One region of the Paraburkholderia sp. BR10141 genome, then DNA from elsewhere that is predicted to be linked to it. Evidence: riboswitches for the same ligand, from Rfam matches in the RefSeq annotation. Region 1 holds a riboswitch; each other region holds the start of a gene.

Region 1 (7,271 bases):
CAAGGCATCGGCGGCGGCATCATGATGGGGACGGTATTCGCGACCGTCGCCGACCTGTTTCCCGATCCGCGGCTACGCCTGCGCTGGCTGGTATTCGTCTCCTCCGCGTTTGGCCTGGCGAACGTGGTGGGGCCTACGCTCGGGGGCATGCTGACCCAGCACGGCAGCTGGCGCCTCGTGTTCTTCGTCAACGTGCCGGTGGGCGTGGCGGCGCTCTTCTTCGTGAATGCTTTCCTGCCGCATCTGCACCATGCCCGCGAAGGCGCGCGGCTGCGTCTCGACTGGCTCGGCGCTTGCGTCGTCGCCGTCACGTTCGGCGCGCTGCAGCTCGGCATCGAGCTTCTGCCGAGGCAAGGCTGGACGACTTCGACGATCGTGCTGGCCGCGATCGTGGTGGTCTGTTCGCTGACGCTTTTCTTCTGGGAAAAGCGCATGGGCTATCCGATCATCCCCGTTGACATGCTGCTCGACCGCAAACTCCGCCCGCTCTTTGCAATGTCGGTGCTCGGCGGATTTGCCTTGTTCTCGCTCGTTTTCTACGTGCCGCTGCTGTTCCAGGGCGGCTATGCGATGTCGCCGCGCGCCTCGGGCATGCTGATCACGCCGCTGCTGCTCGGCACAACGGTCGGCAGTTTCGTGAACAATCGCGTGGTCACGCGCATCCGGCGCGCCAATGCGATCCTTTACGTCGGCTTCGCGTTGGCGGCATTCGCGAGTCTGGCGGTGGTGGTGCTGCGAGGCAACGAGCCGCATCTCGTGTGGATGGCGTGCATGGGCGCGAGCGGCCTGGGGCTGGGCCTCGTGGGCACGAGCCTCACGGTCTGCTCGCAGCAGATCGTCTCGCGCGACCATCTCGGCGCCGCCACGGCGATGCTGCAATCGCTGCGCACATTCGGCGGCATGCTGGGCACGGCGATGACGGGCGCGTTGCTCGGCCACGTCTACACCATGGGCGTGAATCGCTCACTCGACTCGTATCAGGCGACGCAATGGTTCAGGTCGTTTGCGAGTCCCGAATTGCTCGTAGACCGCGCCGACCAGGCCGCGCTGATCAGCCGCCTCGTGAGCGCCGGGCATGCCGGCGACGCGATGATGAACTCCGCGCGCAGCGCGCTCGTGGATTCGATCCACATTGGCCTACTCGTCGCTGCCGTAGCCGCGCTGGCCGGCCTGTGTCTCGCGTGGTTCGTGCCGCCCGTGCGGGTCGGTTATCTCGAGGCGCAGCCGTAAATGGACGCCGCAAAATACTTCATACGCACTTCATTTCCATTGCCGTTTAACATCTGCGTAATAAATTGGTAATTAGGGAGTAATCGAGGGTAAGCATAATTCGCCGCCGTCAGTAGAAATAACCACACAGCATCAATCACGACGACGGAGCCCTCAGCATGCCCGCATCACGCCACCGAATTGCACTGCCGGTCTACCTGGCAGTGCTTACCAGCGTTGCCGCGCTGACCGCCTGTGGAGGCGGCAATAGCGATCCCGCCACCACCGCCGCGATTCCCGCGCCGCCAGCCGACCCCGGCTTCGTGGACAACGCACCGATTCCCGACGTACCGGCTTTTGTCGACAACATCGCGACCAACCAGCGCGGCGACGCGCGTTACGCCACGCTCGCGACGAATGCGGGCGTGCGCGTGGTGGCGCGCTTTCTCGATCTCTGGCAGCCGCTCACGCAGCTGGTGGACGCGGGCGTCTCCGCGCCCGCCAACGGCACATTCCCCGCGGTCGTGCAGTCGACGTGGACGGGCGTCCCCACCGACGGCACGCCCAACGGCACGATCCTCAACAGCACCGTGCTGAACGCGAACATCCAGTATGTCGTGACCGCGACGACCCAGCGCAGCCAGGCGCAGGCCGACGCGGCCTATTACGACGATCGCCGCGGCAAGGGCTACAGCGTGACCGACGGCATGGGGCCGCTCACCGCCGCCTGGCGCTCGGCTGCGCAGCAGACGACGAGCATCACGTCGATTCCCGCGGACGCGACCACGACGCTCTACAACGACTCGGGCAACAACACGGGCGTGGGCAGCACGAGCAACGCAACCTTCGGCAAGGTGGTCGACCTGCTCAACACGATGGGCAACAATGCTTCCACCGAGCCCGCCAAGCGCTTCTACAAATACGCGCGGCCGTTCCGATGGAGCACGAGCGTCGTGGTCGACCCCACGCTAGTGCCGGCCATCAGCACGACGCCGTCCACAGACGGCGGCTTCATCAGCGGCCACGAAGCCGAAGCCATGCGCGACGCGATGACCATGGCATACCTCGTGCCCGAGCGTTACCAGGAAATGGCGAGCCGCGGCCTCGAGCTCGGCGAAAACCGCATTCTCGCGGGCATGCATTCGCCGCTCGACGTGATCGGCGGCCGCATGTTCGCGCTGGCCGCCACTGCCGCGAATCTCTACGATCCCGCGAACGCCACGCTCAAGAGCGCGGCCTATGCGCAGGCGCACAGCGCGCTCGAACAGGCCACCGGCACGAGCGCCACGACCTTCCCCGCCTTCGCGCATTCGTCCACGACCGCGACCGACCGCTTTGCCGACTATGCGACCAACAAGTCGGAGTTCGCGCGCCGCATGACGTTCGGTTTCAGCCAGATCGAATCCACCGAAGCGCCGCCCGTCGTGCCCAAGGGCGCCGAGGTACTGCTCGAAACGCGCTTCCCGTACCTGAGCGCCGACCAGCGCCGCATCGTGCTGAAGACGACCGAAGTCGTCTCGGGCTATCCGGTCATGGACGACGCCGAGGGCTGGGGCCGTCTGAACATGTTTAGTGCTGCAGATGGTTATGGTGCGTTCAACGGCAATGTGATCGTGGCGATGGACGCGACCCAGGGCGGCTTCAACGCCGCCGACACCTGGCGCAACGACATCGCCGGCACGGGCAAGCTCACGCTGCAGGGCAGCGGCACGCTCACGCTTGCGGGCAATAACAGCTACACGGGCGGCTCACAGGTGAGCGGCGGCATGCTCGCTGCAGCGTCGACCACGGCCTTCGGCAACGGCGACGTGTACGTCGGGTCCGGCGGCGGCGTGACCGTGGCGACGAGCGCACCGTTGACGGTGGCGGGCAAGTACACGCAGCTCGACGGCACGACGCTCGAACTCGATATCGACGGCAACGGCGGCGGACGCCTGCGTGTGGGCGGCCAGCTCACGGTGGCGGGCGGCACGCTGCATGTGAAGTTCGTGAACGGCTATACGCCGAAAGCGGGCGACACGATCGACGTGATCGACGGCAACGGCGCATCGGTGAAATTCGCGACGGTCACGGTCGATGGCTTCAAGGCCACGCCGGTTTATTCTTCGACCGGCGTTTCGGTGAAGCTCTCGGCTTCGTGACGTAGCCACGCAGTATAAAGGCCCCGAATCGCAACGGTTCGGGGCCTTTTTTACGCATCAGAAGCGATGCCGGATGCCCGCGGCCACGAGCACCTGGTTGCGGCCGCCCGACGGGTCGCAGGTGTTGATCATCGCAAGCGCACCGGACGACGCGCGCTGATAGATCGCCTCGGTATAAACGTCCGTGCGTTTGGACAGTTGATAGCCGGCCTGCAGCGCGCCTTGATGCCAATGCGCGGAGGTCGCGCCCGTGTAGGCATACATGCCCGCCAGCGAGAACGCGGGCGTCACCTGCCATAGCGCATTCACTTCGTAATTGCTGAATGCGACCGAAGGCAAGGGCGCGCCGCCGTCGGCCTCGCTGACACGGGTATGAATGGAACGCGACCAGGCCGCGCCAAGCGTGACGTCGCCGAGCGCGTAGCTCATGCCCGCGCCGATGGTGTCTTCGCGCTGCACCGCGACCTCGGTCGGCACGAGGCCCGCACCCGGCAGCACCGATGTATCGTACGCACCCACCGAAGAGGCGCCGCGTCCGTTGATGTGCATCCACGCCACGCCTGCGCTGAACGGGCCGCCTTCGTAATGGACGCCGAAGCCGTAAGCGCGATTTTGCGCGAAGCGCCCCGCCTCGTTCGAAAACGCGTACATCGCGCCGGCGCTGAAACCACCGTACGTTGCGCTCGCGTACTTCACGGCGTTCGAGGCGAGCCACGAATTGTTGGCGTTGTCGTTGTCGAACGGATGCGCGAATGCCGTGCCGCCTGCGCCGCCCGTTAGTGTGAACGGGGCGAAGTAGTCGTGCATCGTGTCGTACTGGCGGCCCAGCGTAATCGTGCCGAGTCGTTCGGATTGCAGACCAACGTAGAACGGATGGTCGTTGAAGGCTTCGCCAGAGGTGGACGAGAAGCCGCGCTCGAGGCGAAAGATCGCGGCGTTGCCGCCGCCGAGGTCCTCAGTGCCCTGCAGGCCCCAGAAGCTGCCGTCGACAAGACCCGAGCCTGCACGATATTGGGTGCGGCCGCCAACGTCGCTGACATAGTCGACGCTCGCGTCCATCTCACCGTACAACGTGACCTGCTGCGCCGAGGCGCCAGCGCCGGTGAATGCCAATGCCGTCCCACCCAGGACGGCGAGAATGTTCTTGTTCATGAGTCTTCTTGTTTGTGTAGGTGGGATTGCGTGGACGAGCGCCGTCCGCCCCCGCTCGATGCGGCGAGGACGTAGCGAGGTCTGACTTCTGGCTCGATTGACCGCCGGTCACAGTGGCGCGACCGCGCCGGATTCTCACCGGCTTCCCTGCTGCGTTTCGCTTGTGCAGCGCCTACGCGCGAAAAACAGCCGCAAGGATAGCGTAAGTTGCGGGAGCAGCCAAACCGGGTGTTTTTGCCACACGACGCTCGTCAAAGGTTGACGCACCGATTGCGCGGCCCTTACCCTTGCGCCCTGATGGTTCCCGGCGACGGGATCAAAAGGGAACGCAGTGCAAGACTGCGGCTGCCCCCGCAACTGTAAGCGGCGAGTCCATGCCAGAGAAGGCCACTGGGAAACCGGGAAGGCCGGCTGCGGATGTCGACCCGCGAGCCAGGAGACCTGCCATCAACCGAGTCCAGCAGCCGCAGCGGGCGGGGATCCCCAATGCGCAAGCACCGCCCACGTGGCGATCGCCCGTTGCACGGACAGCCCGTATTTCAGGAGCTGTTTCCAGCCACCGCATCATGAAGTTTCGCCAATTCGTATTGACCTCCGCCGCGCTCGCCTGGGCGTGGCAAACCGCGCATGCCGCCGACGCCGCCAATGCATCGTCCGCCCAGGCGCCGCAGCAAGCCGGCGGCGACACCACGCTGCCCAATATCCTCGTCGTGGGCGACGCACAGCACCTGCCACAATCGTTCGATCAGCGCTATGCAACCACCCAGGTGCTCACGCGCCAGGACCTCGACCGCGTTTCCCCCGTCGACCCCAGCATCGCGCAGGCGCTCGCCACGCTGCCGGGTGTCACCGTCTCGCAGACCGGCGGCCCGGGGTCGTACACGGGGGTGAGCATTCGCGGCTCGTCGGCCGACCAGGTGGCCGTGTTCATCGACGGCATACGCATAGGCTCCGTCACCACGGGCACGGCCGAATGGGCCGATCTTGCGACTGCCTCGTTCGACCGGGTCGAGGTGATCTCCGGCCCCGCGGCCGCCTCGTTCGGCGCGGATGCCATGGGCGGCGTCGTGCAGCTCTTCACGCGCCATGCGTCGAACCAGCCGAACCAGACCACCGTCTCGTTCGGCGGCGGCTCGAACAAGACCTTCGACACGCAGGTGCGCACCTCGGGCACAATCCCATCGACAGGGCCGCTTTCCGCACTGAGCGGCCTCACCTACTCGCTGGGCCTGCACGACTACAACACGGCGGGCATCGACGCGACGCAGCCCGGGGCCTACGGCCACGAAGACGGCCGCAATCCATACCACGCGCAGAACCTGGACGCGCGCCTCGGCTACGCGCACGACAACTGGTCGATCTCGACCTTCGCGCTCTACCACCGCTCCGATCTCTCCTACGACAACGCGGGAGGCAACGACCGGCAGCGCGACACGCAGCTCACGACCGGTCTCGCGTTCCACCTCGACATCACGCCGACCACGCAGCTCGACCAGTCGGTGGGTTACGCGACGGATCGTCAGTTTCTCTATTCGAACGACCCGACGATCCCCTCCGACGAGATCGACTCGACGCGCTTTTCCACCTCCACGTCGATCACGCATCAGGAAAGAGGCCATACGCTCTTCGGCATGCCGCTCGACGGCGAGACCAAGCTCGCCTACGACTACACCCGCGAGCTGGCGTTCCTGCCCGTGGACGTGCCGGGCGGCCTGCCCGCGCGCAACGATTCGGCCGTGTCGATGCATCAGTCGTCCACGCTCGGACCCGTCACGCTGTTTCTGGCGGGGCGGCACGAAATCGTGCAGGGGCAATCGGTGAATACGGGCAACGTCGCGCTCTCGTGGGCCATCACGCCGGTCTACACGGCGCGCGTTTCGTACGGCAATGCGTTCCGCCTGCCGACGTTCAACGACCTCTACTATCCGGGCTACTCGAATCCCAACCTGCTGCCCGAGCGCAGCGACTCGGTCGAAGCCGCGCTCGATGCCACCACTTCCATCGGCACGTTCACGGCGGCCGTGTACGACACGCGCGTGCACGATCTCATCACGTACAACTCGCAGACCTTCCTGCCCGTGAACGTGGGCCGCGCGCACATTCAGGGTCTCGACCTCTCGTACAAGGGCACGCTCGGCCAGTACACGCCGGTGAGCCTTACGGTGGGGATTCTGAATCCGCAGGACGTGACCGACCAGACCTGGCTCAATCGCCGCCCGCGCCAGACGGTGAGCCTGAGCGTGGATCACACGTGGGACGAGTTCCAGCTCCACGCGCTCAGCACCGGCGTTTCGCTGCTGTATAACGGCTCGACGTTCGACGACCAGCTCAACACGATCTACCTTCCCTCGTGGACGACGGTGAGCCTGCGCGCGTCGTACAAGGTCAATGCGCATCTCGCGCTATCGGCCACGCTGGCAAACGTGTTCAACCGGCAGTATGTGACCGCCTACGGGTACAACACGCTGGGGCGCACGGCGTTTGGCAAGGTGACCTATACGTTCTGAGCGTTCTGAGCGTTGCGCTCGAGCGGGTGCTCATAAGTTTCTTGCGCACCCGCTCGCCTAGCCCTCGCGCTTCGGACGCCGCACCGCGCGAATCTTCCCACTGTTCCCGCCGCCGCAGAAAAACTGCTCGCCGCCATCGGACTCCAGCCCCGAAACGGCGGTGCCGGGCGGCATGTCGAGCTGTTCCAGCAGTTCGCCCGTGCCCGGATCGATACGCCGCAAATCGCTCTTGTCGCCTTCCCAGGTGCCGTGCCACAGTTCA
Region 2 (7,271 bases), on a different contig from region 1:
GCCGCCGCGCCACGGACATGGTTGCGCGCTACGGCGGCGAAGAGTTCGCCGCGGTCCTGCCGGCCACGCCGGCGGACGGCGCCGTGAAAATCGCGGAAGCGGTGCGCCAGCAAGTGGCGGCGCTCGGAATCGCGCACGAGCACAGCGAATACGGCACGCTGACCGTGAGCATTGGCTGCGCCACCTGCGTGCCGCACAAGCGCGATGGCGCGCAGGCGCTGCTGCGCGCCGCCGACACTGAGCTTTACGCCGCGAAGCAGGCAGGGCGCAATCAGGTGAAAGCGCGCGAGTTCGAGGGTGCACCACCCGACCCGCGCGACGCGCTGCCTACCTTGAAGGCGTGAGCGCTTTTTTTTTAGGCATCCTCGCGATACCAGCGCGGCGTGTAAATCCATTCGCCACCGTCACCACGAGCGAACCCGCGTGTGGCCGACGACCCGACGATAACCATCGTGCGCATATCGACGTCCGCCGAACGCAGTTCGCCCAGGGTCGTGGCGCGCAGCGTCTCGCCGGGGCGGCCTACGTCGCGGCCCAGCACCACGCGCGTGTGCGGCGCGCGCACGCTGCGCACGATTTCCAGCGCGCGCTCGAGCTGCCAGGGCCGCGCGCGCGAGATGGGGTTGTAGAACGCCATCACGAGATCGGCCTGCGCCGCGTGCAGGAGGCGCTTTTCGATCACCGTCCACGGCTTCAGGTTGTCGGAAAGCGAAAGCATGCAGAAGTCGTGGCCGAGCGGCGCGCCGACTTGCGCCGCCGTGGCGAGCGCTGCGGAAACGCCTGGCACGATAGCCAGCTCGACGGCATGCCAGCGTGCGTCGTCCGAGCCTTCGAGCGCTTCGAGCACGGCAGCCGCCATGGCGAACACACCGGGGTCGCCCGAGGAGACCACGGCCACGCGCCGGCCTTCGCTCGCCATCTCGAACGCGTGGCGGGCGCGCTGCAGTTCTTCGCGATTGTCGGTGGCGTGGCGCTGCTGGTCCGCGCGAAACGGGCCCGCCATATCGACATAGGTTGCATAGCCGACGATATCGGTGGCGCTGTCGAGCGCGGCGCGCGCGGCAGGCGTAAGCAGGTCGGCGCGGCCGGGGCCGAGGCCCAGCACCGTGAGCTTGCCGCGCGCGCGGCCCAGCGCGCGCGGGTCGAGCGGCGCGGCCGCGCAGGCGAGGGCGACGCCGTCGTCGTTCGGCGTGTAGCGCTCGACGTCCGCCGCGAGGTCGAGGGCGGCGAGCGTAGCTTGCGCCGTGTTCTCCTCGCTATCGACGAAGCGCAGCGGTACGCCGAGTTCCGCTGCCGCCTGCGCGAGCGACGCATCGCGCATGTGCGCAGCAGGGGCGACGAGCGCCGCGAGCGCAAGCGGCGCGAGGCCGTGCGCATCGAGCGCGCGGCGCACGTTATCGGCAAGCGCTTCGCGTGGCGCACCCACGGCCGCGACGATGCTGCGCGGATGAATGACGAGGTCGTCGGGACTGCCGTCCCAGACGTGCGCGCTCACGCGGATGGCATGGCGCGCCGCGGCCTCGCGTGGCAGATCGACATTTTCGAGCCACGGTGCGTGGCCGTCCACGCGTGTCGCTGCGCCCGCAAGCAGATCGGAGACGAAGCGCTTGCCTTGCGCGAGGCTCGCGAGCGCATAGCCCGCAGGCGGATTGAGCAGGCAGGTGCCGAAGCGCAATTCGCCGCTCGTGGTGATGGCGGGCGCAACCGCGAGCGCCGCGCCGATTTCGCGTGCCATGACGTTCACGCCCGTGAGTCCACCGAGCAGCGGCACGACGGCGCTGCCGTCCTCGGCGAGCGCGAGCACCGGCGGCTCTGCGCCCTTGTTGGCAAGGAGCGGCGCGAGGCAGCGGATCACGATGCCCGCCGCGCACAGCGCGACGATGGGCAGGCCGCGCGTATAGCATTCGCGCAAATGCGCGCCAAGCTCGCTGAACGCGACATCGCCTGCCACGCGGCCCTCCAGCGCATGGACCTGCGCGCCTGGGTAAAGCGTCTGCACGCGCCGCGCCGTGGCGAGCGCGCCGGGCCCGAGAATGACGATGGCGGGCGGCGTCACGACTGCCATTTCACCCCCGGCACGACGAGCAGCGAGAAGTACGGCGAAGCCATCGGATCGACGTCGTCGAGCGGGACGATGCGCTGGTTCGCCATGGTTGCGCGCTCGACATACAGCGCGCGATGCGCGAGGTCCAGTTCGCCCAGCACGCGGCGCACCTTGTCGAAATTGCGGCCCAGCTTCATGATCACGGCGGCATCCGCGTCGGCCAGGCGCCGGCGCAATTCGTCCTCGGGCAGCACGCCCGAGAGTACGGCGAGGCTCTGGTTGCGGTAGACGAGCGGCACGCCCAGCACCGCCGCGCCGCCCAGCATCGAGCACACGCCCGGCACGACTTCGGCCTCGTAGTGTGCGGCGAGCCGGTCGTGCAGATACATGTACGAGCCGTAGAAGAACGGATCGCCTTCGCAGATCACGGCCACGTCGCGTCCGGCGTCGAGATGGCGCGAAAGCGTTTGCGCCGCGCCGTCGTAGAAGTCGGCGATGATCGCTTCGTACGAGAGCGGCGGTTCGAGCGCTTCGGTCGTCACGGGGTACACGAGCGGCAGGCGTTCCTGCTCCGCTTCGAGATGGGCCTCGACGATGCCGAACGCATTGCCTTTCTTGCCCTTCGCGACGAAATACGCGACCACGGGCGCGGCCTTGAGCAGGCGCAGCGCCTTGAGCGTGAGCAGTTCGGGGTCGCCGGGGCCGACGCCAATGCCGTGCAGACGTCCTTTGCGGATCATTTATTCGGTCTCCGAAGCGAGTGCGTTGACGGCGGCGGCGGCCATCGCGCTGCCGCCGCGGCGGCCGTGCACGACGACGAAGGGTACGCCGTGACTTTCGGCTGCAAGCTGCGCCTTGGACTCGGCCGCGCCGACGAAGCCGACGGGAAAGCCGAGGATGAGCGCGGGGCGCGGAGCGCCGGCGGCAATCATGTCGAGCAGATAAAAGAGTGCGGTGGGCGCATTGCCGATTGCAACGACGCTGCCTGCGAGATGCGGCCGCCACAGTTCGAGCGCGGCTGCCGAGCGCGTGTTGCCGATCTCGCGCGCGAGATCCGGTACAGCTGGATCGTCGAGCGTGCAGATCACAGCGTTGTTCGCCGGCAAGCGCGCGCGCGTCACGCCGTAAGCGACCATTTTTGCGTCGCAGAGAATCGGCGCGCCGCCCGCGAGCGCGTTGCGGCCCGCTGTGCCCGCGCCTGCGGAAAATGCGAGGTCGGCGGCCACATCCACCATGCCGGATGCGTGAATCACGCGCACGGCAAGTTTTTCGAGGTCGGCGGGAATGCGCGAGAGGTCGGCTTCGGCGCGGATCGTCGCGAACGACTCGCGATAGATCGCCTGGCCGTCGCGAATGTAATCAGACATCTTGGTTACTCCGGGGCCGCTGCGCGAGTGCAAGCGCAGCGGCTTCGATCGTCAGGTTGCGCGCGATGAGTTGGCCAAAGCGCTGGCCGAAGCCGCTTTGCGTGTCGTCGCGCTGGTACAGGTCGTAGTGGTCCGGGGTGCTGGCGAGCAACGTGAACGGCGCGCAATGCGCGGCCGCGCAGGAGCGCTCGCAGCCGCTCAGGTGGGCTTCGGCGTCGGGCGGCAGCATTGCGGCGAGGCGCTGTGCGTCTGCCTTCGTGTCCGCGCGGCTTTTTGCACATCCCGTCGAGCCCGTGCACGCGACGAGGCGCGCGAGCGGGTCGGCGCGGGAGGCGATGAGACCGAGCGCGTCCAGGCGTTCGAGCGCGGCGGGCATGGCGTGCGCGGGCACATTCGGCAGCAGGACGCCTTGCCAGGGCGTCGCGCGCAATGTCGCGTCGCCCGAGTCTTCCGCGAGCGCGGCAAGTGCGCGCAGCGTTGGCGCGTCGATACGGCCGAGCACGGGCTGCGCGCCCACGTAGCCGCTGCCGTCGGCGTGCAGCGCGTGTGCGCCGAGGCGCAAGCCGGCGGGGCTCGCCGCGCGGCGCCAAGCGGGCAGCGTGGCGTCGTCACGCGTCAACGTGAAGTCGCCATGCTGTTGCGCGCGCTGTAGCAGCGAGTCGAGCGAATGAGTGGCGAGGACGTCGCGCATGCGTGTGGCGTCCGCGCCCGCGAGATCGAGGAACGCATGCAACAGCGCGCGCATCGATGCGCAAACGTCTTCGGCCGCGAGCGTGCCGACTGGCTGCGCCGTGGGGCGACCTGCGAGGCCCACCGCGAAGCGCACCGTTGCGCCATAAGGCAGCGCGGCGAGCCAGATGTCGTGCGGATGCTCGAGCATCGCCACACGTTCACCGCCGTCGAGTTGCAGCGCGAACTTGGGCGAGAGCGCGGCAAAGCGTGGCTCGCGCTGCATCATGTCGATGAGCGCGGCGGCGAGTTCCGTCGTGTCGCACAACGCGTCAGGGTCGAGGCCCGCGAGCGGACTCAGCATCACGTTGCGCAATTCGTCGGCGGCGCATGCACGCTCGACCGGGCTCGCGGCGTCGATGCCGGCAGGGCCGAGGCCTGCGTCGATCAGCGCGGCGCTCAATGCCGCTTCTTCGCCGGCGCGCACGCCGCGAATCTGCACGTTCGCGCGATTGGTTAGATCGAGTACGCCGTTCGCGTGCGTCGACGCTGCGTCGGCGAGGGCCCGCGCACGCGCGGAGCTCAGCACGCCGCCAGGCAGACGGATGCGGCACAGGCCGCCGTCACGCGCCGCGACCACGCGCAGGAGCCCCGGGCACGCCGAGGGGCGGAGCATGGCCAATGCGGCAGCGGGCGAGACAGGCTTCGTTTCGTGTTTCAAGGCATTACCGGGTAAGCATCACGCTGGAGCGGCGCGCTGCCCGCACGGCAGGCGGGAAACGGCAGCGGTATCGGTACACCCCGTCCGATATGGGTTCGCGCGAACAGTCGGCCGGCAGGTCTCCTGGCTCGCAGGTCGTGAACCGCATCGGCCTTCCCGGTAAAACCAGTGGCTCGGGTGGATGCGGTCTCGCTGCTCACAGTCGCGGGGCGGCCACAGCTTGCTGTGTTCCCTTTTTGCGATCCGGAGTTGGCGCTTCAGCGCTTGCTCCGGTCCCATGCAAAACTGCCTTAAAGGCGCCGGCGGACACGGTATTATGCCCGTTTTCACGCGTGCTCCGCCCCACAATAGGGCTGCGGGCCGTGGCGGTGTAGAGAAACAGGCAACGGCGGGAGAACGAATGCAGGGCAAGCAGGTATGGCTGACGGTGGTGGGCATCGGCGACGATGGATACGCGGGGCTCGGGCGCGACGCGCGGCGCGTGCTGTTCGACGCGGCCATCGTGACGGGTGGCGAACGCCATCTGGCGATGCTGCCCTCGCGCGTGCGTGCACGGCGCGAAGCGTGGCCGCAGCCGTTCAGCGTGGAGGCGCTGCTTGCCTACCGCGAATCAAATCTGTCCGTATGCGTGCTCGCGAGCGGCGACCCCATGCTGTTCGGCGTGGGCGCGACACTCGCGCGCCGCGTGGTGCCCGGTGAAATGCGCGTGCTGCCCGCGCCTTCATCGCTCTCGCTCGCGGCGGCGCGCAAGGGGTGGGCGCTGCAAGATACGGCGATGGTCTCGCTCGTCGGCCGTCCGCTCGATGCGCTGCGCCGCCATCTCTACGCGCGCTCGCGCGTGCTCGCGTTGAGCGCGGATGGGCGCACGCCCGCGGCGCTTGCCGCGTTGCTCGCCGAAGCGGGCTTCGGCGCCACGCGTCTTGCCCTGTTCGAGCATCTGGGCGGCCCGCTCGAACGCCGCATAGAAGGCCGCGCCGATGCGTGGCACGTTGAAGAAGCCGCGGCGCTCAATCTGGTCGCGTTCGAATGCGAGAGCGATAGTGCGCAGACGCTCGCGCGCGGCTGGACGCTCACGCCAGGCCTCCCCGACGACGCCTACCGACACGACGGTCAGATCACGAAGCGCGACGTGCGCGCGCTCACGCTCGCGCGTCTCGCGCCGACGCCCGGCGCGTTGCTGTGGGACGTGGGCGCGGGCAGCGGCTCGATCGGCATCGAATGGATGCGTTCGCACGCCGCTTGCCGCGCGATCGCGATCGAGGCGAACGCCGAGCGTCAACGCTTCATCGAGCACAATCGCGCGGCGTTGGGCGTGCCGGGTTTGCAACTCGTTGCGGGCCGCGCGCCCGACGCGCTCGCAGGACTCGCCGCGCCCGACGCGGTCTTTATCGGCGGCGGCGTGACCGTACCCGGCGTGCTGGACGCGTGCTGGGCGGCGCTCGCGAGCGGCGGGCGGCTCGTCGCGAACGCGGTGACGTTGCAGAGCGAAGCGGCACTCGTGGCATGGCGCGCGCAGCACGGCGGCGCGCTCACGCGCGTCGGCATCGGCGAGGCGCAGCCGCTGGGCGGCTTCGACACCTGGCGTCAGGCCTTGCCCGTCACGCTTTACGAGGCCGTCAAGCCATGACGGCGCGCATCCTGCTGCTCGGCGGCACCGGCGATGCGCTGGCGATCGCGCGCACGCTCGGCCCCCAGCACGTCTACTCGCTCGCGGGCCTTGGCCGCGTGCCCGCCGATCTCGCCTGCGCGGTGCGGGTGGGCGGCTTTGGCGGAGCCGAAGGGCTCGCGCGTTTTCTCGCGGACGAAAACATCACACTGGTTTTCGACGCCACGCATCCCTATGCCGCGCAGATCAGCGCCAACGCGGCGCGTGCGTGCGAAGCTGCCCACGTGCCGTACTGGGCGCTGCGGCGTGCGCCGTGGCAGCCGCAGCCCGGTGACGACTGGCGCATGGTGAGCGGCTGGGCCGGCGTAGTCGAAGCGGTCATGCCGTTCGCGCGCCCGCTCTTCACGCTCGGGCGCGAACCGCTTGCGCATCTGAACGAAGTGCCGCCGCAGCAGCACTGGACGGTCCGTTGCCTCGAAGCGCATCCTGGCCACGCCCGTGCGCGCATCATCGACGCGCGCGGGCCGTTCACGGCCGTTGGCGAGCGCACGCTCTTTACCGAAGCGCGCATCGACGTCGTGGTCAGCAAGAACAGCGGCGGCGCGGCGACCGAAGCGAAACTCGCCGTCGCGCGCGAAAAGGGCTTGCCCGTGGTGATGATGCAGCGCCCGCCGCTGCCCGACGCGCAATGTGAGTTCACATCAGCGCAAGAAGCAATCGACGCGCTCGCGAACCCTATTCAGCGGAGTTTCCACGCATGACTGTTTTCTTCATCGGCGCGGGGCCGGGCGATCCTGACCTGATCACCGTGAAAGGCCAGCGCCTCGTGCGCAGTTGCCCCGTCATTCTCTACGCGGGCTCGCT
Region 3 (7,271 bases), on a different contig from region 1:
TATGGTCTTGCGCAGCAGCTTCGCGCGGCGCGGGTCCACCATCAATGCTTCGTAATACTCATCGACCTGACGTTCGAGGTCTTGCAGCGGCCCGTAGTTTTCGGCGCGCGTGAGCGGCGGCATCAGGTGATCGATGATCACGGCCTGGGCGCGGCGCTTGGCCTGGCTCCCCTCGCCCGGATCGTTGACGATGAACGGGTACAGATGCGGCAGCGGCCCGAGCGCCATGTCGGGCCAGCAGGTGTCGGCGAGCGCCACGCTCTTGCCCGGCAGCCACTCCAGGTTGCCGTGCTTGCCCACGTGCGCGATGGCGTCGATGCCGAAGGTCTCGCGCAGCCAGAAGTAAAACGCGAGATACGCGTGCGGCGGCACGAGTTCGGCGTCGTGGTAGTTCGCGTAGGTGTCGTCGCCGCGCGAGCGCGAAGGCTGAATGCCCACGAACACCTGGCCACAGCGCCAGCCCGCAATCATGAAGCGGCCGCGGCGCACGGTGGGGTCGTCCTCCGGCACGCCCCAGCGCGCGATCAGCGCGTTTTGCGCCTCGGCGGGCAACTGCGAGAAGCGCGCGCGGTAATCATCGAGGGAAAGACTCTGCCATGCGGGACGCAGCGCGCGGGTGTCGGGATCGTTCGTCACGCCCTGCGTGAGGATGCGCATGAGCGCGTCGCCGTCTTCGGGCAGATCGGCCACACGATAGCCTTCGTCACGCAGCATGCGCAGGATGCCGACCACCGAGGCCGGCGTGTCGAGTCCCACGCCGTTGCCAATGCGCCCTTCGCTCATCGGATAGTTCGCGAGCACGAGCGCGAGTTTCTTCTCCGCGTTCGGCAGGCTGCGCAGACGGCACCACCGGCGCGCCAGTTCGGCGACGAACGCCACGCGCTCGGCATCGGGCTGATAGCGCACGACATCGACCTGCGTCTCTTTGCAGTGGTATGCGAGGCCCTTGAAGCTGATCGCACGCGTAATCACGCGGCCGTCCACTTCGGGCAGCGCGATATGCATGGCGATGTCACGCGAATTCAGGCCGTGATTGTCCTTCACCCAGTCTTCGCGATTGCCGCCGCTCAGGATCACCTGGAGCACGGGCGCGTCGCCGGCGAGCGCGATCGGTTCGGGGTCGTCGAGCGACGAAGCCGCGAAGGCCGTGGTATTCAGCACGAGCGAGACGTCGTGCTCGGCCGCCAGTTGATCGAGCACGTCGCGGCTCAAAGTGTCCTTGAGCGACGTGATCGCAAGCGGCAGCGGGTTCAGGCCGCGCGCGAGCAGCGCGTCGATGAGGGCATCGAAAGCGGCGGTGTTCGCCGCCTGCAGATGCGCCTTGTAAAACAGCAGCGCGACGACCGGCGCGCCAGGTTGCCAGCGCGCGCGCCATTCGTCGATGGTCGCGACGTCGCGCTGCGGGCAATAGAGCGCAGCGGCGGGCAACGCAATGGGCGGCGCAGGCTCGCTGCCCCAGTCGAATGCGCGCCACGCGAGCGCACGCAGGAACGATTCGGCGTTGGCCGCGCCGCCTTCGCGCAGATAACGCCACAGCAAGCGGCAAAACTCGGGCTCGGCGCGGCTCTTCGCGATGAGATTGGGGTCTTCCTGCAAGTCGCCCGAAAACATCGCGAGCAGTTGCCCGCGGCGCTCGGCTAGCGAGACGACCTGCTCGATGCCATATGGCCAGTACGTTTCGCCGCCCAGATGATCGACCACCACCACGCGCGCGTGCTGCAAGACATCTTCGACGTAGAAGTCCACCGACGCGGGCTGGCGCAAATACGTAACGTTCGCAAGCCGCACGCTCGGAAAACCTGCGGGCAGGCGCGGCACGACGCTCGCAAGCAGCGCGAGCGTCGTGTCGGCCGAACTGAGCACGACGATCTCGGCGGGCTGCTGGTCGATCCGGATAACGCCCTGCGTGTCGTCGACGAAGCCGCCAGGCGTAGTGCGCAGCAAATGCATGGGACGGCCTCGTCTAGCTGGGTGCGCTCACTTCGCGCCCGCGGTCTGCACATTCGCCAACGCGACATCGAAGGCCGCTTGCAGCGTCGCGCCATCGAGATCCTCTCCGATCAGCACGAAGCGGCTCGCAAGCGGCTGCGCCGCGCTTTCCTGCGCGTTCCAGCGGCGGTCGAAATAGCTGTCGAAGCGACGGCCCACGCCTTGAATCACGAGGCGCATGGGCGCGCCCGGCAACGCGGCAAAACCCTTCACGCGATAGATCGTGTGCGCATCGACGAGTTGCTGCAGCGCCTCGATCACGCTCTCGCGCGAAGCCGCATTGCCCGACACCACAACCGAATCGAACTCGTCATGATGATGATCGGGATCGTCGGCGGAACCGTGATGGTCGTGCCGCAGATGAATGCTCTCCTCGGAGGCCGCCTCGAGCCCGAGCAGCGTATGCAGATCGAGCTTGCCGTGCTGCGCGCGCACGATCTTCACCTGCGGCGGCAGCTCTTCGCGCAGCTCGGCAATAAGCGCGTCCTGGCCCGCTACGTCCAGCAGATCGGTCTTGTTGAGAATGACGAGGTCGGCCGCCGAAAGCTGGTCTTCAAACAACTCGTGCAGCGGCGACTCGTGATCGAGATTCGGATCGGCGCGGCGCTGCGCGTCCACGGCCTGCGGATTTTCGGCGAACTGGCCGCTCGCGGCGGCGGGGCCGTCCACCACGGTCACGACCGCATCGACGGTGAACGCGTTGCGGATCGACGGCCAGTTGAACGCCTGCACGAGCGGCTTGGGCAGCGCGAGACCCGAAGTTTCGATCAGCACGTGATCGACATCGCCGCGGCGTTCGAGCAGTTTCTCCATCACGGGGAAGAACTCTTCCTGCACGGTGCAGCAAAGGCAGCCGTTCGCGAGTTCGTAGAGCTGGCCTTCCGTTTCGTTGCCGTTCTCGTCGCAGCCAATGCCGCAACCGCGCAGAATCTCGCCGTCGATACCGAGTTCGCCGAATTCGTTGACGATGACCGCGACGCGCAGGCCGCCCGCGTGCTGGAGAATGTGACGCAGCAACGTGGTTTTACCGCTGCCGAGAAAGCCCGTCACGATCGTGACCGGAATCTTGCGCATTTGCATGAAGTGCTCCTTCGGCGCCAGGCCGTATCGAGGGGCATGGTGCGTCGCGCCTGCCGTTCGTGCGGGTGCCGTGTTGCGCACACGCGCGTATCCATGGAGACGCTGTCACGCGCAACGATTCAACAACCTGCAGGGGACGAACGACCAGAAACGCACCCGGGCCTCGCCCGGCTGACGCATGAAAATCACGGACCCGGCACCGCATCCCCGCAGCGCGAATCCCACGTATCTGGCCGGTATCCGGACTGACGAAACACCGCTTCGCCTTCCCGCGCGAGCGGCCTTGCGGCCGGCTTGCACAGTGGCGTGGACTGCGTAAAGCATGGAAGCGGTTTGCGGCATTCGTGCGAACGCCGCGCTCGTTGTACCGTTGCGGGTGCAGTTCAGGTTGGCCACGCCCGAGGCGGGATGGCTCCCTGATTCCCGTTTAACTGCGCGCGCATTGTGAATCGCGCGCGCGAGCACCAGAGTGCGTGCGAGTGTAGGCGCGGGGGGCCCGTGCGTCAAGGAAGGCGTGGGAAGCCGCAAAAGCGTGTGCTATCGTAGCGCGCATCCGGCGCCCGCCGGAACGCGACGCTTTTGCTCGTTTTGCCCCTGCGGTCACGCCTTCGATCGACGCCCTCGCCGTGAATCCTGCCGAAAATCGCGCCTCGGGCGCAGCCTCATTCGAAGCCACGCCGGAACCCGCGCAGCGCGTGCCGCCGCTTGCGCTCGGCATCGGCTGCCGGCGCGGCGTGACGCTCGCGCAGGTCGAAGCCGCGGTGCGCGCTGCGCTCGGCGCGTGGCCGGTCGACAGCGTAACGGCCGTGGCAACGCTCGATGCAAAAGCCGGCGAACCCGGCTTGCAGGCGTTTTGCGCGGCACATGCGCTGCCGCTTCAGACGTACACGCGGGAGCAACTCGCCGCGACACCGATACTGGCGCCGCCCTCCGCAGCCGCGCAAGCGCAGTTCGGCGTAGACGGCGTGTGCGAACCCTGCGCGCGTCTGGCGGCGGGGGGCGCTCCTCTCGTGCGCGGCAAGCTGGCGCTCGACGGCGTGACGGTCGCAATCGCAGGCATTCTGCCAAACGACGCAAATGCGGACGCGATAGCGCCGCAACCAAACCAATCCCGATGATGAAAACCGATCCCGAATCGCACCAACGCATGACGCAACGCCGCCGCGAAGGCCACGAGAAGAAGCAGGCCGCCGCGACGCACGAAAAGGGCCTGTTGATCGTCAACACCGGCAACGGCAAGGGCAAGAGCACGGCCGCGTTCGGCATGGCCGTGCGCATGCTCGGCCACGGCATGAAGCTAGGCGTCGTGCAGTTCATCAAGGGCGCGCTGCACACGGCCGAACGCGATTTCCTCGGCAGCGTTGCGCACTGCGAGTTCGTGACGATGGGCGACGGCTACACCTGGAACACGCAGAATCGCGACGGCGACATCGCCACCGCGCGCAAGGGCTGGGACGAAGCGAAGCGCATGATCGAGAGCGGCGAGTACGCCATGGTGATCCTCGACGAACTCAACACGGTGCTCAAATACGAGTACCTGCCGCTCGACGAAGTGCTCGGTGTGATCGCCTCGCGCGCGCCGCACGTGCACGTGGTCGTGACGGGTCGCCATGCGCCCGACGCCCTGATCGAAGCGGCCGACCTCGTCACGGAAATGCGCCTCGTGAAGCATCCGTATCGCGAGCAAGGCGTGAAGGCGCAAAAGGGCGTGGAGTTTTAAGCGCATGAGCGCAACGGTTGCCTGCCCCGCGCTCTTCATCAGCGCGCCCGCTTCGGGCCAGGGCAAGACCACGCTCACGGCTGGCCTCGCGCGACTGCATCGGCGCGCGGGCCGACGCGTGCGCGTCTTCAAGACCGGGCCGGATTTTCTCGACCCGATGATCCTCGCACGCGCGAGCGGCGCGCCCGTGCTCTCGCTCGACCTGTGGATGGTGGGCAAAGAAGCGTGCCGCGCCCTGCTCGCGCAGGCCGCGCGCAACGCCGACCTGATCCTTATCGAAGGCGTGATGGGCCTGTTCGACGGCACGCCGAGCAGCGCCGATCTCGCGACCGAGTTTGGCGTGCCGGTGGCCGCCATCGTCAGCGCGAAGTCGATGGCGCAGACCTTCGGCGCGATCGCGTTCGGTCTCGCGCATTTTCGGCAGGAAGTGCCCTTTCATGGCGTGCTGGCGAACCGCGTGGGCTCGGCGCGTCACGCGCAGATGCTGCAGGAGGCGTTGCCCGCCGACGTACGCTGGCTCGGGCATGTTGCGAGCGAAGCAACGATGGCGCTGCCCGATCGCCATCTCGGCCTGCATCAGGCCGCTGAGATCGACGACCTCGACGCGCGCATCGAACGCGCCGCCGACGCGCTCGCGCAAACCGCGCTCGCCGAATTGCCGCCTGCGGTGGCATTCGCCGATCCTTCGCATGACGAAGCGATTGCGCACCGGCTCGAAGGCCGCCATATCGCCATTGCGCGCGACGCCGCATTCTCGTTTCTCTATCCGGCGAACATTGCGCTGCTCGAAACGCTGGGCGCGAGCGTGAGCTACTTCTCGCCGCTCGCAAACGAACTCGCGCCCGCCAGCGCCGACGCGATCTTTCTGCCAGGCGGCTATCCCGAGCTGCATGCCTCGACGCTCGCGCACAATACGCAGGCCGCGAATTCGTTGCGCGCGCATGTATCCGCGGGAAAGCCGCTCGTCGCTGAATGTGGCGGCATGCTCTATCTGCTCGATGCACTGACCGACGTGGAAGGCACGCGCACGCCGATGCTCGGCCTGCTTCCCGGCGAGGCGGTCATGCAAAAGCGTTTCGCGGCGCTCGGCATGCAGCAGCTCGACGGCGCGCATGGCGCGCTACGCGGCCACACGTTTCACTATTCGCGCGTCGCCACGCCGCTGGCGCCCGCGCTCACGGCACACCACGCACAGACCGGCGCGCCCGGCGAGGCGCTGTACCGGCACGGCTCGATCGCGGCCACCTATATGCACGCTTACTGGCCCTCAAACCCGGCTTTCGCGGCCGCACTCTTCCATGGCACAGCCCTTTGACGAAGCCGAACGCGCGGCGGTCTACCGCGCGATTTACGAGCGCCGCGACATGCGGCACTTCGCACCGGGCAAGATCGATCCCGCGACACTCGCGCGCCTGCTCGACGCCGCGCATCACGCGCCGAGCGTGGGCTTCATGCAGCCGTGGCGGATCGTGCGCATCACGGACCATTCGGTGCGCGAGCAGTTGCACGCGACGGTCGAGCGTGAGCGCATTGCAACCGCCGATGCGCTGGGCAAACGCCGCGACGAGTTCATGAAGCTCAAGGTGGAAGGCATGCGCGATTGCGCCGAGGTGCTCGTGGTCGCGCTGATGGACCGCCGCGAAACCCACGTCTTCGGCCGCCGCACGCTGCCCGAGATGGACCTCGCCTCCGTGGCGTGCGCGATCCAGAACATGTGGCTCGCGGCGCGCGCCGAAGGGCTCGGTATGGGCTGGGTGTCGATCTTCGACGTCGACGAGGTGCGCACCCTGCTCGCCATGCCGCCCGGCGCCAAGCCGGTGGCGATCCTCTGCGTGGGTCAGGTCGACGCGTTCTACCCGCAGCCGATGCTCGAAATGGAGAAGTGGGCCGAACGCAAGCCGCTTGGCGAATGCGTGTTCGAAAACCGCTGGCCGCAGGACGAGCCGGCGAGCGTGCCCGAAGCGGCGCCGGACACCCCCGGAAAGTTGCCCTGAACTACTGCTGATTGACGGGTGAGACGGAGAGCACTTCCGGCATGCCCGGCGCTTGATCCGCCGTGCCGGCGCTGACCGGACCCTTCAGCTTGACGCGCCATTGCGGCGCGCCCGCGTACGGCAGCCGCGCCAGTGCGCCCGCCACGAGATACGGCACGGCCTCGCGGGCGTCGGCGTTGCGGTCGCGCTTCACGGCGCTCACCTTGTAGACCTCGTTACCATCGGGCAACGCGAAAAAACGCAGCGTCAGCGTGTGCACGTAGGGCCGCCCGAACCATGGCAACGACGGTCCCTCGGCCGGCGCGCAGCCGGCGCCGCAGCTAGCGTCCACGACTTTCACCTCGGCGGGATGCGTGTCCCACGCCACCGAGACGAGATAGCGCGCCGCCTCGGGCGCGCCTGCCTTGAAGCCGCGCTGCGCGAGACCGTCGCTCAGCAACGCCTGGTACGGGAGGATCTCGCCCGCATCGGCCTGGGCCGGCGTTGGC

Evidence for each region. Region 1 has a riboswitch for cobalamin ahead of ACOJB8_RS04505 (porin). Riboswitches for the same ligand answer to the same signal wherever they lie in the genome.
Region 2: it holds a riboswitch for cobalamin, as region 1 does, so the genes downstream of both, cobG (precorrin-3B synthase) here and ACOJB8_RS04505 (porin) in region 1, are expected to answer to the same signal.
Region 3: it holds a riboswitch for cobalamin, as region 1 does, so the genes downstream of both, cobW (cobalamin biosynthesis protein CobW) here and ACOJB8_RS04505 (porin) in region 1, are expected to answer to the same signal.

The regions. Positions count from the first base shown of each region.
Region 1 is NZ_JBMIQH010000002.1:403,732-411,002, reverse strand. Features, by position in the region: gene ACOJB8_RS04515 (MFS transporter) at 1-1,230, shown strand, start outside; gene ACOJB8_RS04510 (acid phosphatase) at 1,389-3,350, shown strand; gene ACOJB8_RS04505 (porin) at 3,408-4,502, opposite strand; cobalamin riboswitch at 4,560-4,693, opposite strand; cobalamin riboswitch at 4,784-4,965, shown strand; gene ACOJB8_RS04500 (TonB-dependent receptor domain-containing protein) at 5,069-7,009, shown strand; gene ACOJB8_RS04495 (glutamine cyclotransferase) at 7,067-7,271, opposite strand, start outside.
Region 2 is NZ_JBMIQH010000009.1:145,712-152,982, reverse strand. Features, by position in the region: gene ACOJB8_RS15230 (sensor domain-containing diguanylate cyclase) at 1-344, shown strand, start outside; gene cobJ (precorrin-3B C(17)-methyltransferase) at 356-2,065, opposite strand; gene ACOJB8_RS15220 (precorrin-2 C(20)-methyltransferase) at 2,053-2,784, opposite strand; gene ACOJB8_RS15215 (precorrin-8X methylmutase) at 2,785-3,411, opposite strand; gene cobG (precorrin-3B synthase) at 3,404-4,756, opposite strand; cobalamin riboswitch at 4,898-5,090, opposite strand; gene cbiE (precorrin-6y C5,15-methyltransferase (decarboxylating) subunit CbiE) at 5,202-6,428, shown strand; gene ACOJB8_RS15200 (cobalt-precorrin-6A reductase) at 6,425-7,168, shown strand; gene cobM (precorrin-4 C(11)-methyltransferase) at 7,165-7,271, shown strand, end outside.
Region 3 is NZ_JBMIQH010000009.1:158,941-166,211, forward strand. Features, by position in the region: gene cobN (cobaltochelatase subunit CobN) at 1-1,950, opposite strand, end outside; gene cobW (cobalamin biosynthesis protein CobW) at 1,978-3,069, opposite strand; cobalamin riboswitch at 3,285-3,553, opposite strand; gene ACOJB8_RS15260 (cobalamin biosynthesis protein) at 3,696-4,187, shown strand; gene cobO (cob(I)yrinic acid a,c-diamide adenosyltransferase) at 4,187-4,789, shown strand; gene ACOJB8_RS15270 (cobyrinate a,c-diamide synthase) at 4,794-6,104, shown strand; gene bluB (5,6-dimethylbenzimidazole synthase) at 6,088-6,783, shown strand; gene ACOJB8_RS15280 (DUF4136 domain-containing protein) at 6,785-7,271, opposite strand, start outside.